One region of the Pantoea brenneri genome, then DNA from elsewhere that is predicted to be linked to it. Evidence: riboswitches for the same ligand, from Rfam matches in the RefSeq annotation. Region 1 holds a riboswitch; each other region holds the start of a gene.

What was found. Region 1 has a riboswitch for thiamine pyrophosphate ahead of tenA (thiaminase II). Riboswitches for the same ligand answer to the same signal wherever they lie in the genome.
Region 2: another riboswitch for thiamine pyrophosphate. It lies ahead of thiB (thiamine ABC transporter substrate binding subunit); the one in region 1 lies ahead of tenA (thiaminase II).
Region 3: another riboswitch for thiamine pyrophosphate. It lies ahead of thiM (hydroxyethylthiazole kinase); the one in region 1 lies ahead of tenA (thiaminase II).

What each region holds. Positions count from the first base shown of each region.
Region 1 covers NZ_JBCGBG010000002.1:45,335-49,533, forward strand. Annotated here, with positions in the region: gene AABB92_RS11030 (ABC transporter permease) at 1-436, opposite strand, end outside; gene AABB92_RS11035 (ABC transporter ATP-binding protein) at 433-1,173, opposite strand; gene tenA (thiaminase II) at 1,170-1,865, opposite strand; TPP riboswitch at 1,947-2,049, opposite strand; gene AABB92_RS11045 (6-phospho-beta-glucosidase) at 2,173-3,603, opposite strand; gene ascF (PTS cellobiose/arbutin/salicin transporter subunit IIBC) at 3,635-4,199, opposite strand, start outside.
Region 2 covers NZ_JBCGBG010000003.1:416,475-420,673, reverse strand. Annotated here, with positions in the region: gene sgrR (HTH-type transcriptional regulator SgrR) at 1-1,474, shown strand, start outside; TPP riboswitch at 1,510-1,612, shown strand; gene thiB (thiamine ABC transporter substrate binding subunit) at 1,658-2,644, shown strand; gene thiP (thiamine/thiamine pyrophosphate ABC transporter permease ThiP) at 2,620-4,199, shown strand, end outside.
Region 3 covers NZ_JBCGBG010000001.1:475,435-479,633, forward strand. Annotated here, with positions in the region: gene AABB92_RS02135 (hypothetical protein) at 531-1,007, opposite strand; gene AABB92_RS02140 (hypothetical protein) at 1,808-2,026, opposite strand; TPP riboswitch at 2,371-2,466, shown strand; gene thiM (hydroxyethylthiazole kinase) at 2,501-3,298, shown strand; gene thiD (bifunctional hydroxymethylpyrimidine kinase/phosphomethylpyrimidine kinase) at 3,285-4,085, shown strand; gene AABB92_RS02155 (GntR family transcriptional regulator) at 4,137-4,199, opposite strand, start outside.

The DNA of each region.
Region 1 (4,199 bases):
CGCGGCGCAGGCCATCGTAAAATGCCGAGGTCACCGGGAAGAAAATCACCAGTACCGCCATCGCCACTTTGGCGCTCATGCCGAAGCCAAACCACAGTACTAACAGCGGTGCCAGCGCAAATACCGGGATCGCCTGACTGGTGAGCACCAGCGGCATCATCCAGCGCTGCAGACGCGACGAAAAAGTCATGCCGAGCGCCAGCAGGCAACCCAGCGCCACGCCAATCATCATACCGCTCAGAATTTCAGTGAAGGTAATCAGGCTGTGATAGCCGAGCCAGCTCTTACTGGTCCATAACGCCTGCGCGACCGCTGCTGGCGAAGGCAGCAAAAACGCCGGCACCGGCAGCAACGTCACCAGCCACCACAGCGCAATCAGGCCGCAGAACAGAGTGATACCACGCCACAGCGGGGCAAAGCGGCTGAGGTGTTTCATAGCGCCACCTTAGCCAGCTGTTGCAGTAAAGCGGCCTGGCTGCGCATCACGCCAGCATCATCAGGCGCGCGCGGCGGCTGACCCGCTAATGGCGGGCAGGGTTCAATGCCTGAGCCGGTAAGCACCCGCATATGATGGCTGAGTCGGCAGGCTTCCGCCGCGTCGTGGGTAATCAGCAACACGGTATGCTGCGCCAGCACCCCGGCGGCGAGGGTCTGAATCTGGCTGCGGGTCAGCGCGTCGAGCGCGGAAAAGGGCTCGTCCATCAGGACGATCGGCTTTCGTGCATATAAGGTGCGCGCCAGCGCAGCCCGCTGCCGCATGCCGCCAGATAGCGTGGCGGGCCGCGCCGTTGCGTAGCGAGTCAGACCGACCCGTGCCAGCAGATGATGCGCCCAGTCGCGGTCCGGTTTTTCGCCATGCAGACGGCTGGCGAGGCAAACATTCTGCTCCACGTTCAGCCACGGATAGAGCAAATCCTGCTGGCCCATCCAGGCGATCCGACCGGCCAGCGGCAGGCCATCACTGCCGCTGATCTGGCCGGAAGTCGGCGGCGTCAGGCCAGCAATGACCCGCATCAGGCTACTTTTCCCGACGCCGCTGGCACCCAGCAGCGCAGTGCAGGCCGCCGCAGGGATCTCCAGGTTGAGTGAGTCGAATAGCCGATGCGATCCCAAATCCAGCCTGAGCTGACGGACAGAGATGCCCGGCGGTGATAACAGCGTTGAACGGCTCATTGGGATGACGTCAGTTGCGGGTCGAGGCCCATCTGCCAGAAGGCAGATTCCAGTCGGGTGGCGGTGGTAAATATCGTCGCCAGCTGATCGAATCGTTCAGCCCCGGCGCGCTGGTGGGCCAGGGTTTCAAACAGATTCAGCGCGGCGCTGACGCCGGCCAGATAATCGGCATCGCCGTAATTGCGGATCCAGTCGGCGTAAGGATTGTCTGCGAGCACCGTCGCGGGATGATGTAACAGCGTCAGGCCGATTTCAGCATAGCCGGCAACGCATGGCATTAACGCGGTCATCAATTCAAGTGCATCTCCGCTGTGGCCGACATCCAGCACGTAACGGGTGTAGTTGATTGTTTCAACGGCTTCGGCCTGGCGGGCCAGCGCAGCTTCGCTGATTCCCCACTGCTGGCAGTAAGCCACATGCAGCGGCAGTTCATTGACGATGGCGTTGAGAGAAGCCGTAGCCGCGCGCAGTGCTGCCGGGTCCTGCAGTTTACTGACCAGCAGTCCATAGGCGCGGGCAAAGTGCAGCAGAAACAGATAATCCTGGGTGAGGTAATGACGAAAAGCGGCGGGAGGCAACTGACCCTGACCGAGTTGCTGCACAAAATCGTGCGACACGTAGGCGTGCCAGTGATCGCCAGCCTGTTGACGCAGGCGGCCATAAAAGCCGGTCTCGAAAAGTGCAAGTGACATAGGATCCCCATTAACGGTTCGTTAACATAAGGAGATCCGGGCATACGATGAAGAACAGGCAAAAACGCAGAAGATGGTGCAGAAACGCTGCCGACCCGTCCCTTCGCTGGCATGACCCAGATCAGGTTCAAAGGGTTCGGCTTGCGCCATCTCAGCCCATTACAGGACACCCCTCGGAGACGTTTGTTATACGATAATTGTTAGCTGAATACAACGGCAGGCCGCAGGCCAGCTCAACCAGCAGCCCGCTTGTTGCTGCGGGTCGGCTGACCAGAATAGCCTGTTCTGTCGATACAAGGTGACAGCGTCACTCCAGATCTTCACCATTGCTGGCGATGACTTTTTTATACCACCAGAACGATTTTTTCCGGCTGCGCGCCAGCGTACCGTTGCCCAGATCGTCACGATCGACATAAACAAATCCGTAACGTTTACTCATTTCGCCGGTCGAGGCGGCAACCAGATCGATGCAGCCCCAACTGGTGTAACCCATCACCGGTACTCCGTCGGCAATCGCATCGCCCATCACCCGGATATGTTCACGCAGATAGCTGATGCGGTAATCATCTTCAATCTCACCGGCATCATTGAAGGTATCGCGTGCGCCCAGACCATTTTCGACCAGAAACAGCGGCTTCTGGTAGCGGTCATACATCATATTCATGGTGATGCGTAAGCCAAGAGGGTCAATGCCCCAGCCCCATTCACTGCGCGTCAGATGCGGGTTGGTCAGAGATTTCACCACGTTGGCGGCGCTGCTGTTAAGCTCGTTCATCTCCGCCGACGCGCAACGCGAGGCGTAGTAGCTGAACGAAACAAAATCGACGCTGTTTTTCAGGATCTCCGCATCGCCGTCATCAATCTGCAGGCTGACTCCTTTTTCACGAAACAGGCGGGCCGCGTAGGCGGGATAGTACCCGCGCGCCTGCACATCAATGAAGAACAGGTTTTCCCGGTCTTTTTCCAGCGCTGCCCAGACATCTTCCGGTTTGCTTGACCACGGATAGAAGTTGCCGCCTGCCAGCATGCAACCGACCTGATTGGCCGGATTTATTTCATGGGCGATTCTGGTCACCAGCGCGCTTGCCACCAGCTCATGATGGGCTGCCTGATACTTAACCTGCTCATGATTTTCACCTTCTTCAAACACCAGCCCGGCGCCCGAGAACGGACTGTGCAGCAGAATATTGATCTCATTAAAGGTCAGCCAGTACTTCACCAGACCGTCAAACGCTTCAAAGCAGCTGCGAGCATAGCGGGCAAAAAAGTCGATCATCTTGCGGTTGCGCCACGAGCCATATTCAGTAACCAGATGCATCGGTACATCAAAGTGACAGAGCGTAACCAGCGGTTCGATATTGTATTTCCGGCACTCTTCAAACACCGCGCGGTAAAAAGCGATCCCCTGCGGATTAGGCGTCAGCTCATCCCCATTCGGATAGAGACGGCTCCACGCGATGGAGGTACGAAATACGCTGAATCCCATTTCCGCCATCAGTGCGATGTCTTCCGGATAGCGATGATAGAAATCAATTGCGTCGTGGCTGGGGTAAAACTCATCGTCACGCAGGGTGAAGCGCTGCTCCAGGCCTAACTTTACCGGCATCCGGTGCGGACCGTGGGGGATCATGTCAACGGTGGTTAAGCCCTTTCCGCCTTCACGATAGCCACCCTCAGCCTGATTGGCGGCTAACGCGCCGCCCCATAAAAATCCTTGCGGGAATCTTGATTCAGACATGAAATCCTCTGTTTCGGGTCAGCATTGCCCGTTAGTTGGCGTTAATCGCGTTGGTTCGCTCGGTTACCGCAGCCGGTGCTGATGCGGCCGCTGTGGCTGGCTCGGTTTCAGGAATGTCCTCGAAACCTAAAATCAGCGTCAGCACAAATGACAGCACGACCGACAGCACCATCACCGCCGCGACCCAGACGATAGTCATCGGATTAGCGGGATCAAAAAATTGTACGCTGGTAAACAGGCCGGGCGAGGCCATCGAATGACTGGCCAGGCCGCCAATACCGGCTACTGCGCCACAGATAAAGCCGCTGATTAAACAGGCTATCAGCGGACGTTTCAGCCGGACCGCCACGCCATACAGCGCCGGTTCTGAAATGCCAGCGATAATCGCCGACGCCGCCGCGGCCAGCGCGGTCTGACGCAGTTCACGGTTTTTGGTTTTGAACGCCACCGCCAGCGACGAGCCACCCAGTGACAGGTTGGCACCGATTTCGGACGGCATCACCATTCCCTCTTTGCCGGTTTCAGCAATGGTCTGGATGATGGTCGGCGTAAACACCCGGTGCATTCCGGTCATCACCAGCAGCGGCCAGATGGCA
Region 2 (4,199 bases), on a different contig from region 1:
GCGCTCACAACTCACCTTCTGCTACACCGGACTGGCGCTACAGCAGCAGCGCGCTGAGGATCTGCTGGATCAGGATCGCATCGATCAGCTGGTGCAGCTGGTCGGCGATAAGAATCAGGTCAGGCAGATGATTGGTGCTCACCTTGGCCGCAGTTTCCGTCAGGGAAAACACATTCTGCGGGTGCTTTACTACCGCCCGCTGCTGAATCTGCTGCCGGGCTCCGCCCTGCGCCGCTCCGAAACCCATATTGCCCGTCAGATTTTTAATGGCCTGACGCGCATAAATGAGGAAAACGGGGAAATTGAGGCCGATATTGCCCACCACTGGCAGCAGACTTCCCCGCTCCACTGGCGCTTCTTTCTGCGTCCGGCGATTCGCTTTCATCATGGCCGCGAACTGGAGATGGCCGATGTTATCGCCACGCTGGAACGTCAGCGTCAGCAGCCGCTGTTTTCCCATATTCAACAGCTCGACTCGCCCGCTCCGTGGACGCTGGATATCACCTTAAGCCAGCCCGACGACTGGTTACCCTGGTTGCTGGCCAGCGTCAGCGCGATGATCCTGCCACGCGAATGGCCCACGCAGCCTGACTTTGCCCGCCAGCCGATCGGCACCGGTCCTTACAGCGTGATCCGTAATCAGGAAAGTCAGCTGAAGATAGAAGCCTTTGATGATTACTTTGGCTTTCGCGCGCTGATTGATGACGTCTCTATCTGGGTATTGCCGGATATCAGCGATGAGCTGGTCTACGCGGGCGTGCGCCTGCAGGGCGACGGCGCGGATGAGATCCAGGAAGAGAGCCGGCTGGAAGAAGGCTGCTACTATTTGTTGTTCGATCAGCGTTCGGAAAAAGGCCGTGACGAGGCGATACGGCGCTGGGTCAGCTATCTGTTTAATCCTATCGCCCTGCTCAACCACGCCGGCGTCGGCTATCAGCGCTACTGGTTTCCGGCGTATGGTCTGTTGCCGCGCTGGCATCACCGCCGCGATCTGGCCCCGGTCGAAAAGCCGCCCGGCCTGACTCATCTGACGCTCACCTGGTACAGCCAGCACGTTGAGCACGAAGGGATCGCTAATGCGTTACGTCCGCTGCTGGCGCAGCACGGCGTCACGCTGGAGACGCGCGAGGTCAGTTACGAATGCTGGCATCAGGGCGACGCCGACAGCGACATCTGGCTCGGCAGCGTGAACTTCACACTGCCATTGGCCTGGTCGCTGTTCGCCCAGCTGTATGAGGTCCCGCTGCTGCATCACTGCCTGCCGATCGACTGGCACGCTGATGCCGCCCGCTGGCGTGAAAAAACGCTGCCGCTGGCCGAATGGAGCAAGCGGTTAGTGGAAGAGGCCGGTCTGCATCCGCTGTTCCATCACTGGCTGCTGCTTGAAGGTCAGCGCAGCATGCGCGGCGTGCGGATGAATACCCTCGGCTGGTTCGATTTTAAATCTGCCTGGTTTGCGCCGCCCGCGCTGTAACGCTTTCGCGCTGACGCTGAAATGACTAGAATGTGACGTTCTCAACGGGGTGCCGCCTGCTGACCGCAAACGGCTGAGAGAGACCCGTCGAACCTGATTCGGTTAATACCGACGTAGGGATTTGAGAGACCTGCTGCTCAGATCCTTTGCGACTCATCCCCTATTCTCCTGAAGGAGCGCAAAGTGTTTAACAAAGTTCTGCCACTGCTGCTGTTACTTTCCACCCCGGTACTGGCTGCCAAACCGGTTCTGACGGTTTACACCTACGACTCCTTCTCCGCTGACTGGGGCCCCGGTCCGGCGGTCAAAAAAGCCTTTGAAGCCCAGTGCGATTGCGAACTGAAATTTGTCACGCTGGAAGATGGCGTGTCGCTGCTGAATCGCGTGCGAATGGAAGGCAAAAACAGCAAAGCGGATGTGGTGCTGGGACTGGATAACAATCTGGTGCAGGCGGCGCAAAAAACCGGTCTGTTTGCCGCCAGCAAGGTCGATACCGCGCAGCTGACGCTGCCGGGCGGCTGGCACGACAGCACCTTTGTTCCGTTTGATTATGGCTATTTCGCCTTCGTCTATGACAAAACCCGCCTGAAAAATCCGCCGAAAAGCCTGAAAGAGCTGGTAGAGAGCCCGGAAAAATGGCGGGTCATCTATGAAGATCCGCGTACCAGTACCCCGGGATTAGGTCTGCTGCTGTGGATGCAGAAAGTCTATGGCGATCGGGCCCCGCAGGCATGGCAAAAGCTGGCGCAGAAAACCGTGACGGTAACCAAGGGCTGGAGTGAAGCCTACGGTCTGTTCCTGAAAGGCGAAGGCGATCTGGTGCTGAGCTATACCACCTCGCCGGCCTATCACATTATCGAAGAGAAAAAAGAGAACTACGCCGCCGCACCGTTTGCCGAAGGCCACTATCTGCAGGTCGAGGTTGCTGCGCAGTTAGCCAGCAGTAAACAGCCGAAACTGGCGCAGCAGTTCATGCAGTTTATGGTCTCGCCGGCGTTCCAGAACACCATCCCGACCGGCAACTGGATGTATCCGGTGATCGATACCACCCTGCCTGCTGGCTTCGCCACGCTGCAGGTGCCCGCCACCGCGCTGCACTATTCGCCGGAAGAGGTAGCCAGCCAGCGCTCTGGCTGGATTAGTCAGTGGCAACGCGCCGTCAGCCGCTAATGCCGCGCTGGCTGATCCCCGGTTCGCTCGCCACGCTGCTGTTAATCAGCGTGGCGCTGTTCGCCTTTATCTCACTGTGGAATGCCGCGCCGGTCACCGACTGGCGTAGCGTGCTGCTGGATGAGTACCTGCAACACGTTGTGGCGTTCTCCTTTGGTCAGGCGCTGCTCTCCGCCCTGCTGTCGCTGCTGCCTGCGGTGCCGCTGGCGCGCGCCCTCTATCGCCGCCGCTTTCCCGGCCGTCAGCTGTTGCTGCGTCTGTGCGCCATGACGCTGGTGCTGCCGGTGCTGGTGGCGGTGTTCGGCCTGCTGACGGTTTATGGCCGCGTCGGCTGGCTGGCACAGTTGTGTCAGTGGTTGGGCATCGACTATCACTTCTCGCCCTATGGATTGCAGGGCATTTTGCTGGCGCATGTCTTTTTTAACCTGCCGCTAGCTACGCGCCTGATGCTACAGGCGCTGGAGAGCATACCGGCGGAGCAGCGTCAGCTGGCCGCACAGCTTGATCTGCGCGGCTGGCACCACTTTCGCCTGCTGGAATGGCCGTGGTTGCGTCGTCAGCTGCTGCCGACCGGCGCGCTCATCTTTATGCTCTGCTTCGCCAGCTTCGCCACCGTGCTGTCGCTGGGCGGCGGCCCCCAGGCCACCACCATTGAACTGGCGATCTTTCAGGCACTCAGCTACGACTACGATCCCGGTCGCGCCGCATTGCTGGCGCTGATTCAGCTCAGCTGTTGCCTGACGCTGGTGCTGCTCAGCCAGCGATTCAGTAAAGCGATACCCGCCGGCACCAGCCAGCTGCACGGCTGGCGCGATCCGCAGGATTCGCGTCTGGCCCGGCTAACGGATGGGTTGCTGATTCTGCTGGCGTTACTGCTGCTGCTGCCGCCGCTGGCGGCGGTAGTGGTGGATGGCTTGCACGGCGGACTGCGCGGCGCACTGGCCCAGCCAGCGTTGTGGCAGGCGACCCTGACCTCATTGCGCATCGCGGTCGGTGCCGGCCTGCTGTGCGTGATACTGACGCTGATGCTGCTGTGGAGCAGTCGCGAATTGCGTCTGCGTCAGCGCCCGCTCGCCGCACAGCTGATCGACACCAGCGGCATGCTAATTCTGGCGATGCCCGGCATCGTGCTGGCGACCGGCTTCTTTCTGCTGTTTAACGCCACCGTTGGCCTGCCGGCGTCGGCAGACGGGCTGGTGATCTTCACTAATGCGCTGATCGCCATTCCCTATGCGCTGAAAGTGCTGGAAAACCCGATGCGTGACGTCGCCGAGCGCTACGGCAGGCTATGCGATTCACTGGATATCCACGGCTGGAACCGGCTGCGGTTGATAGAACTGCGTGCGCTGAAACGTCCGCTGGCACAGGCGCTGGCGTTTGCCTGCGTGCTGTCGATCGGTGATTTTGGCGTGGTGGCGCTGTTTGGCAATGCCGACTTCCGCACCCTGCCGTTCTACCTTTATCAACAGATCGGTGCCTATCGCGGTGCCGACGGTGCAGTGACCGCCCTGCTGCTGCTGCTGCTCTGTTTGTTGCTGTTCACCCTGATGGAAAA
Region 3 (4,199 bases), on a different contig from region 1:
TTTAACGCTCTCAGTGCATTTCTGAGGCGTTTTCTGACAGATTAGATACGTGATTACTGTTTTTAGCTACTTCCACTTCAGGGGCTTCCTGTGCGTTTTGTCCTCAGCACCATCATGAAAGGGGATTAATCGGATCGGGGTCGCTTCGCTCGGGCCAGTACTGACAAGGCACGTCGTACTTACCAATTCACTTTAGGTATTTCACTTGCTGTACTAACACCAATCGAGCAAAGCGAGAAGTAACGCCTTGCGTCTTTTCGAGTACCGCGAGAAAATCGCAACGTTACGATCTAATATTTGGTTTTTAAGAGGCTGACGAGCGAAGCGAAGTTAGTCTCTTCAGAGGCTGAATATCAGTAAGACACTATTCTTTGAATTAACGGAGTATCGGTTAATATTAATATAAGGTCGCAAGATAGTGAAAGGTACATTATACCGTAATAAAATCAATGAATTAGCGTGTTTACATGGTGTTTTTTGGTCGTATCTGTACTCATCTTGCGAAGTAAGGCTATAATTCTGCGAAGCAATTATTTCGCAGAATCATCAATCATATTCTGAAGTATTGCAATAATTTCCTGTGCTGATGACCCGTTATCATATATCTTATCAATTTCGTACTTATCGACTGGCGTTAAGTAATAGTGTCCATCCTGAGCTGCCTTAAACAGTCTTACGCCTTTCTTATGTGCTGTGACCAATGCTACAGATAACTGTTTAATGATTGTAAGAAACTTACGGACAGTATTAATAGTTGGTAGTGAATCCTCTTTGTACTTAGCTGAATAGTAATCTAACGAGTACTTAATAGTGTCTGTATTCACTTCATAAATATTAAAAAGTACATAATATACCTTCTTGTGTGGATATCCTTTCTTACCAGAACACTTAGTAATAATCTCATTAACAATTTTTTTTCCATTTAATGTAAGATCATTGTAACTACTAAAGTTACCAGCTATATTTTTAAATTCAGCATTGTTAAAATTTTGTTTTTTGCCTGCCATAAAAAATCCTGTTATAACCACCAAGTCTAATATAATTATGTTTTTTATTAATTAGCGGATATGATTAAATAAGTTTATAATGTATGTCTTGTTCCTTTATTACCATCAGCTATTTCTTTTGCATTCTTAACTTGCAATTCATTAGTTGATGGCATTAATGCCATTTTCAAAAGTATTATAACCGAAAGATTCTGGTGCTTTTTTATTACAGTTTAAATATTGCCATCCCAGCTTGAATGTCATCTTTCAGTAATTGATATGCTGTTTGCTATTGTTAACGCTATATTGTATTATCAGACAGCATACTTAATATAGGATAGAATCATTAATCGTTTCTAATATTTTTTCCATTAGCACACTTATTAATTATATCACATAAAATATATGTTCTTCCTGAACCATACTCAGCAGATACACACTTAAATTTGGTAAAATAAATGTAGGGTTAATTATTTACACGCTCCATATTGATAAATTTAGAAAGGCCGATTCATGCGAGTGAGTCGGCTTTTTTTTGGGGGGAGAGATTAGTTGTTTCGCCGAGGGCTGTGTAAATGCTTAAATTTTATTTTTTGATACCAATTTTTGTATTTCGTGAGTTTGTTATTTCTTAGCTTCTCTATGTATCCTTTTGGTAATCGCACTTTTAATATGTTACATATTCGTGCTGAGGTCATATCGCTACATAGAATGTTTTCATACTGATCAAAAGTCAGTGATATTTCTGATGCAATTGTTTTTTTACGTACTGATTTATTCAGCGTCTTTCTATTGGTGCGTATTTCCCTTTTTTTCAATTTTTATTCTCCATTATTTTTTCTTTTGCTAAGATATTGTTGCATCCATTTTGTTGCAACAATACTCATATCTGGTGGGGAATTGTTGAAATACATCATTTCATCATATTCTTCTTCCAGGCTTTTTAGATTAGATAATATTTCAATTTCTGAATTCTCTTTTACTTTCATTTTAATGCCTACGTGTATAAAATTTGGCTTCCAGATTTTAGTATAGGTCATAAAAAAACCTTGTTTCATGAGAAAATATCAGTTAATTATTGTCTCTACAGATTATTTCTGTTGAAGGTAATTACATAGCGGTAAGTAATTAATAAAGTAGGGCATCTACTTCATTTTCTAAACATGATTCAAAACTTCATTTGGCGATAATAATGATTAATTCTGTCCATAGATTCTATCTATAACCGTTTTATATGGATGAAGAAGAATCAAGCTTTTTGCTTTCCTGTGGGGTACAAAATGGGGTACAGACTGGGGTACAATGCTCAGTAGTGAGATTCGTAAAAACAACCGTAGACAAAAAGCAAACTCACATAACTCACTAATTAATAAAGAAATGTAATCAACATGACTCGGGGTGCCCTTCCACGTGAAGGCTGAGAAAAACCCGCTGACCTGAACTGGATAATGCCAGCGTAGGGAAGTCTGATGCCTGACCGCATTCGCCTTCTTATTCGCCGGTTGGGAGCTATGATGACAGATCAATCTCAACACCTTTCTGCTGCGCAATTCGCGCCCATTCTGCACCGTTTCCGCCGTCAGTCACCGCTGGTGCACTGCATGACTAACGACGTGGTACAAAACTTCACCGCCAATGTTCTGTTGTCGCTCAACGCTTCACCGGCGATGGTGATTGATGCGGAGGAAGCCGCGCAGTTCAGCGGCTTTGCCGATGCCTTACTGATTAACGTCGGGACGCTGACCGCTGAGCGCCAGCAGGCGATGCAGGCGGCGGTCACGGCCGCCAGGCAGGCGGGAACGCCCTGGACACTGGACCCGGTGGCGGTCGGAGCGCTGACGCTGCGCACCACCTTCTGCCAGCGGCTGCTGAGCCAGCAGCCAGCGGTGATCCGCGGTAACGCCTCAGAGATCCTGGCGCTGGCGCAACAGGCCAGCGGCGGACGCGGAGTGGATAGCCTGCATCAGGCGGATGCAGCGCTGGAGGCCGCCCGGCAGCTGGCTCGCGACTATCAGACGCTGGTGATTGTGACCGGCGAAGTAGATTACGCCACCGACGGTCAGCGCACCTTTGCCATTCGCGGCGGCAGCCCGTTAATGACGCGGGTGGTCGGTACCGGCTGTGCGCTGTCGGCGGTGGTGGCTGGCTTCAGCAGTCTGAGCGGCGATCGGCTGCTCAACGTCGCCAGTGCCTGTCAGGTGATGGCGCGGGCCGGTGAACAGGCGGCGGCAAGCTCAGCCGGCCCCGGCAGTTTTGCCACGGCGTTTCTTGATGCGCTCTGGACGCTGGAGGTGGACCATGAAACGCATTAATGCACTGACCATCGCCGGGACCGATCCCAGCGGCGGGGCAGGGATCCAGGCCGATCTGAAAACCTTTTCCGCGCTGGGCGCGTATGGCACCAGCGTGATCACCGCGCTGGTGGCGCAAAATACCCATGGCGTCCAGTCGGTCTACCGAATCGATGCTGACTTTGTGGCCGCCCAGCTTGATTCGGTGCTGGACGATGTGCGTATCGACAGCGCGAAAATTGGCATGTTGTCGGAAACCGCCATCGTCGGGCAGGTTGCGGCACGGCTGAGACGTAGCGCAATTCCTTTCGTGGTGCTGGATACGGTGATGGTGGCGAAAAGCGGCGATCCGCTGTTATCCGCCGATGCGATTGCCAGCGTCCGCGAACTGCTGTTACCACAGGTGTCGCTGATTACGCCGAATCTGCCGGAAGCAGCAGCGTTGCTGGGGTGCGCGGTGGCGGAGAGCGAAGCGCAGATGCGGGCGCAGGGCGAGGCGTTGCTGGCGGCGGGATGTCAGGCGGTATTGATCAAGGGCGGTCACCTGACGGCTGATAACAGCCCGGACTGGCTGATCACCCCTTCGGGCCAGCAGCGGTTCAGCACGCCGCGGGTTAATACCCGTCATACTCACGGCACCGGCTGCACGCTGTCAGCGGCGCTGGCGGCTTTGCGTCCGCGTCACGCCGACTGGGCTGATACGATCACCGAAGCGAAAGCCTGGCTGCAGCAGGCGTTGTTACAGGCGGATTCACTGGAGGTCGGTACGGGAATCGGGCCGGTGCACCATTTTCATCAGTGGTGGTAGCGGTGGATGTGCCATCCCGCGCTGAGGCGGCGGGACGGCACCGTTGCCGGGTCAGGGTGCTTCAAACCATGCGCTGTTGCGCTCGGCAATAGGGGTAATTGAGAAAATCATCTC